2 regions of the Paenibacillus sp. FSL F4-0243 genome follow, and region 1 is predicted to be linked to the other one. Evidence: riboswitches for the same ligand, from Rfam matches in the RefSeq annotation. Region 1 holds a riboswitch; the other holds the start of a gene.
The links. A riboswitch is a leader RNA that binds a small molecule or an ion and turns the genes downstream of it on or off. The one in region 1 is predicted to bind cobalamin.
Positions count from the first base shown of each region.

Region 2: another riboswitch for cobalamin. It lies ahead of NSS87_RS03955 (S-layer homology domain-containing protein); the one in region 1 lies ahead of metE (5-methyltetrahydropteroyltriglutamate--homocysteine S-methyltransferase).

Region 1 is NZ_CP150151.1:5,091,915-5,095,116, reverse strand. Features, by position in the region: gene NSS87_RS22765 (DedA family protein) at 1-498, shown strand, start outside; gene NSS87_RS22760 (undecaprenyl-diphosphate phosphatase) at 548-1,408, shown strand; cobalamin riboswitch at 1,569-1,775, shown strand; gene metE (5-methyltetrahydropteroyltriglutamate--homocysteine S-methyltransferase) at 1,908-3,202, shown strand, end outside.
Region 2 is NZ_CP150151.1:905,631-908,832, reverse strand. Features, by position in the region: gene NSS87_RS03955 (S-layer homology domain-containing protein) at 1-1,984, opposite strand, end outside; cobalamin riboswitch at 2,149-2,350, opposite strand; gene NSS87_RS03950 (hypothetical protein) at 2,442-3,020, opposite strand.

The DNA of each region.
Region 1 (3,202 bases):
ACAACCACAACGAATTTGACCATTCCTGGTGTAATTATTGCTGCTACGCTTGGCTCACTGCTGGGTGCAGTGATTCTCTATTATATCGGTCGTTTGTTGGATGTAAATCGCTTGGAAAAGATCGTTGAACGCTGGGGCGGCCTACTCCGAATTAGCAAAAAGGACATCCACAAGGCTGACGCTTGGTTTGACAAATATGGCTATTGGACCGTATTATTTTGTCGGATGGTTCCACTAGTGCGTAGTTTGATTTCGATCCCTGCAGGGATGTCGGGCATGAAATTTGGAGTGTTTATGATCTTCACAACGATTGGTACGCTGGGATGGAATCTATTGCTGGTGCTTATTGGTGCGGCATTGGGTGAGTCCTGGGAAGACATCGCCATGTATATGGATATGTACTCCAACGTAGTGTACGTGCTTCTTGCAGGTGGGGTAGTGATCCTTGGGTATTTGTTCTTCCGCAAGCGCAGCCGGAAAATGAACACCGAAGGTTGAGCCGAGAAGGACTTATAGTTAAAAGTTATGATTAAAAGGAGGAGAACAAATGGAGCTATTAACGATTATTAAAGCTATTATTTTGGGGATTGTTGAAGGATTGACTGAATTTGCTCCGGTATCCTCCACAGGTCATATGATTATTGTTGATGATATGTGGTTAAAATCGACAGAGTTATTTGGACAATATACGGCCAATACGTTCAAAGTGGTTATACAGCTGGGGTCAATATTAGCAGTTGTAGTTATTTTTAGAAATAGGTTCATTGAATTGCTGGGCTTAAAGCGCTTCAGCCGCAAGCAGTTGGATCCTGTAACCGAGCAACAACCACAGCTTGAAAAAGGCGGCCACCTTAAGCTTACACAGGTGCTTGTAGGTTTAGTGCCAGCAGGCGTGCTGGGGGTTCTGTTTAATGATTATATTGACGAGCATTTATTCTCTACATCCACCGTGTTAATCGGTCTAGTAGTCGGTGCTGTATTAATGATTATTGCGGATCTATTCGGACCAAAGAAGATTCAAACGGAGAGTGTCGATCAGATTACATATAAGCAGGCGCTAGGTGTTGGTCTGGTCCAGTGCTTCTCCTTGTGGCCGGGATTTTCTCGTTCCGGGTCGACGATTTCTGGTGGTGTTCTTCTGGGTATGAGTCATCGCGCTGCTGCTGATTTCACGTTTATTATGGCTGTTCCAATCATGGCAGGCGCCAGTTTACTCTCACTGATGAAGAACTGGCAATATTTCACCATCGATGCCCTGCCGTTCTTCATTGCAGGCTTTATCAGTGCCTTTGTATTTGCACTATTATCAATGCGTTTCTTCTTGAAATTGATCAACCGGATTAAGCTTTTACCATTTGCTATATATCGCATAGTACTTGCTGCAGTAGTATATTTCGTGTTTTTCTAAATCCGTTATAAGGAATCGATATAACAGAAGCCCCCGTAATCTATTGCAGATGACGGGGGCTTTCACGTATGATGACATCAGATTTAAGACACTCACTTTATCCTTATAATTCTCGCATAAACGCTTACCGTCCTTAAAAAGATGCTGATGGCGTTTTAGCTTGACAATATCGGAGACAGGTGCTTGCCGGAAATTAGTAATTCGGTAGGCTTAATAGGGAAATTCGGTTTGAAGCCGATGCGGTCCCGCCACTGTAACGGAAGAGTCCATAGCAACATATGTCACTGGCAATTTACTACTGCTGGGAAGACTGCTAAGGATGCTGACACCGCTAGCCAGGAGACCTGCCTGTTTCAACAGCACTGCTTCACCTACGGAGGATAGGAAGGTGTTAGACGTTAACCATAGGTATATTATGGGCGTCTTTCCCTTTGACTTTTTTAGGGAAGGGCGCTCTTTTTTAAAGGAATACAAGTGATATCGAGTCCAAAATAAGAAGATGGAGAAGGGGAGCTGCAAAGTGACGAACAAAGTAAAAGTAAGCAATCTTGGCTATCCAAGAATCGGAAAAAACCGCGAGTGGAAGAAAACGTTGGAAGCCTTCTGGGCGGGAAAAATAAATGAGGAAGCGTTCCGTACTGAAATGACAGGAATTCAGCTTCAGCATTTGAAGACTCAGCAGGAGGCAGGAATTGATTTAATTCCGGTAAATGATTTTACGTTCTACGATCATGTGCTAGATACAGCTGTAATGTTCGGGATCGTACCTCCACGTTATGCGTATGATGGTGGCGATATTGGGCTTGATCTTTATTTTGCGATGGCTAGAGGAAATGCTGAGGCTACCGCTTGCGAGATGACTAAATGGTTCAATACGAACTATCATTACATCGTTCCAGAGATCGGTGCACAAACGCCGCGTCTGACCGAGAATAAACCATTGGCTGCTTATCGTTTTGCCAAGTCCCAAGCGGGAATTGAGGGTAAACCTGTGGTTTTAGGCCTTTATACATTCCTTAAGTTGTCAAAAGGATTTGCATCTGCGGATATTGCGAAGATTGCTGCTCGGTTTCTTCCGGTTTACGTTCAGCTGTTGCAGGAACTGAAGCAAGAAGGAGTAAGCTGGGTACAAATTGATGAACCAGCGATTGTTACAGGAATTAATGAATCAGAATTATCCTTACTTAACTCGATTTACACAGAAATTGCTGAATCCGTGCCTGGATTAAATATTATTCTGCAGACTTACTTTGAAGCTGCTGAACCGCTGGAGGCACTGTTCAAGCTTCCGGTACAAGGTTTAGGTCTTGATTTTGTCCATGATGGCGGGACGAACCTGGCATCGATTGAACGTCTTGGCTGGCCTGAGGATAAGTGGCTGGGAGCGGGTATTATTGACGGACGCAACATCTGGCGCTCGGATCTGGATGCTAAGCTGCAGCTAATCGAGAAGCTGAGTGTACATGTACCGCTTGACCGTCTTCTTCTACAGCCTTCTTGCAGTTTGCTGCATGTTCCGGTTACTGTTCAGGGTGAGGTGAAGCTGAAGGCCACCGTTAAGGCTGCTTTAGCTTTTGCTGATGAGAAGCTTAGAGAGCTTGGCCTGCTTGCTGCAGCCTTAGAGGGTACAGCAGAAGCTGCTGCTGCGTTGACAGCCAGTCGTGAAGCCCTTACTGCCTTCCGTGCACTTCCTGAACGCGGTCGTAAGGATGTGGCCGAGCAAGTTCTCGGACTTACAGATTTACCAGACCAACGTAGCCTACCTTTTGCTGAACGCCTGAAGGTGCAGCAGGA
Region 2 (3,202 bases), 2.8 Mb from region 1:
TACCACTTCCACCATCACCAGGTGTTTGTACTGCGCTGGAGGTGTACGCAATGTAATCAGTGAAGTGATTGGTTTTTACGATTAAATCATTTCCATTATCGTATGCATACTCTGACTTGCCGCTTGCCAAACCTAAGGCGTCACTTGCAAATTTTTGAATCGCATGAGGTGTGCCGTCTTGAATATAGGCTACATCTTTTCCTTTAAGGTCCTTAAAGGTTAACGTAATAAAGTGACTGAATTCTACCTTTGCATTGCCACCCATGGAAAAAGCTTGGATAATGTTCTCCAGCTTCTTGTCCTGAGAAATAACCTGGTTCAGACTATCTTTTATTTCAGATTCTGTGCCTGTTAAAGGAGAGATCAATTCAATCGCAGAGGCATCCCCACTTGTAACTTTTGCACCCTTTGGAATGACTACAGATACGTCACCTTTGGTAGCCTCTATCTGAGGAAGATCGCTGTTACTAAGTAAACTGACACTAACCTTCGATTGTTGATCTTTAGGAATAACTACCGTTATTTCCTTGTTGCTGTCTCCAGAGCTGATCGGAATGATATAATCATGAGCATCATCTTTGATTACAACTTCCGGCTTATCACCCGAAGGTAACTCTATTTCTTTTTCTTTCGGATCTTCTGGTTGAACAGGTCCCGGCTTTTCGTCAGACATATCATATAGACGATTCTTATGATTGATCAGACGATCATAAGCAACCAGTGCATATGTACCTTGATCTGTTGCCATACCATTTACTGCTCCTGTTGGTCTACTCTTAAAGCCACCATCAGGTCCAGAGTTGGCTAATAACGCATCAATTAGGGATTTACCCTCTTTAACAAACCTTGGGTCACTGTGTGGATCTATGCCAATTGCTGTTAAAGCAACAATAGCTTGTGCGATGCTTTCGCTACTTGAATATCCACCTTGACTGTTTTGGTTATCTTTCAACCATGCGACTGCCCGATCCACAGCAGCTTTTACATTCGGATTATCATAATAAGGCGCAAGAGCTTGTACGGCCATTCCAGTCATATCGACTTCGGCCCGAGAACCAAAAAAAGCCCATCCACCATTGGTTATTTCTTTACTTAAAATGAGCTGAATCAGTTTTTCTCTTGTGGTTTGCTCTTTATCCCCTTCAACTACAGGAATATCGTAATTTCGAGTATCTAAGGCAATCAGAGCAAATATAGGAGCATTAATCCCTTGATTCTTAACCAATTGATAATCAGCGAGCGCAGTTCTCAGATCATATCCTGCAACATTCGTGATATCTTTTCCGATAGATGCAAGACCTAAAATCCCTCTGGAATTCTCTGTACTGAAATATGGGTGGAGTTTACCATTATTTGTTGCCAATAAACTTTCAACCATCTTAGTTACATTATTGTAGTAGAGATCATAATAACCACTTGGTACTTTGTAGTTCGCACGTGCTAGAGAAAGAATCGACCATTCTCCGCTACCTGTTCCAAATGAAGGATTCTTTACGGTGTTAACGATGTAGGCCAAGCTTTTATCTAACTGTTCTTTAGCAGTGATTTTATAAGTAACCTGATAGGTTACATTATCTGCTTTGTTTCCTGCGCCATCTATAGCTGTTACTGCGATTACGTTACTACCTGGGTTTAGAGATGCTTTGTACTCATCATTAGTAGCTGACAGAACGACTTGGTTCAGCTTTACTACTGGAATAATGTCTTTATAGACATTGTCTGTAACCACTACTTTGAAGCTTACATCTTTACTGGATACTTCCTGTTTATCTTGTATACCTTCTATTGAAATCGTAGGCTTCTCTGTATCTGGCTCTTGTACTAGCGCATTAATCTGCTCTACTAGAGCTTGATCAACCTCTGTTGTTACAACTGCACTATCGGCAATTGCTTCATTCGCATGAGCCGGGATTACACTTGTAGAGAACGTCGTGATAAATACTGCTACAATAAGTAACCAAGCTAAAAACTTATTTTTCTTCATGTTTCCATAACCCTTCCCTTCTCTTCCTATGTTAAAAAACAGAATAAACTTTCATAGCACTACAAAAAAACCACTCAACATAACGTCAAGAGGTTTAAGATAGTGAACCGCAACAATAGCAGGCATATACTATATCAAACACCTCTCTATCGCTCGTAGAGTTTAACGGTGTATCAGAAACAGGCAGATATTCTGGCTCAAGTATCATCACCCTTGCTACCTTCCCAGTTTCCCAGTGGTACCTTGCAAGGACTCCTCTTTCACAGCGGCGGGACCGCGCGGGATTCACACCCGCTTTCCATTTAACCAATCTATGATTGTATTTCCGAAACATTCATAATTGGCACCTATTGCTAATATTAATTTTTCCATGCTTCATCATATCTAATATAGTTGCTTTTGTCATGCAATATTTGTTTTTTGTATAACGAGTAGTTAGCGATAATCCTATTGAATATCAAATCATTCTAACCACAATATACTCTTTTTCTCTCAGCTCAAAACCCTCCTCCAGTGACAAAGAGGCCAAATCAAAGATTCGATCATACTTTTTATTACGTGGGAGCCCTTCTTCCTCAGCCCAGCATGTATAGAGCTCGAACTCGGCACCAGATACCCCATAATCTGTCATAAGCCTAAATAACTCCCGACAACACTTGAGTGAGGCGTTATACGATCCCGGTAGAGTATCTTTTAGCTTAGGGGATACAGAGAAGCCGCCCCAATTCGGTGAAATCCGGTACACATACGGACTCCGAAAATGCTTGCGAATCTCATCGTTCCAATACCCAAGTTCCTCTATAAAAATACCCGCTGCATCTTCTTCCGAGTCGTATACAAGACAGTCCTCATCTCTTAAATGAGACAGATCTGCGATGTCATCCAAAGGAATTATACCTTGCAGGCGCAGAGCCTCTCTTTGTTTCTTATACTCCGGGGAATTTTTCATTTCATTATATGTCATTACTGACGGTACACTGCCTCTTTCTCCTAACGGAAGCTCTGTAGCCGAGCCTATGTAATGAAATCTGCTCACTGGATTGCCCTCCATAACTTTGGAATCACTGCAAATCACTAATTCATATATGAATTTACCACAAATTAGTAAGGTACTCGTTGAAATTATTCTATGTTAGGGTATTTGGTAAGCGTTTACAACGAATTCATGGAGGTGTACGTGTTCATCTAAGCACCAAAGTACTAAGGAAGGTCAGGTTT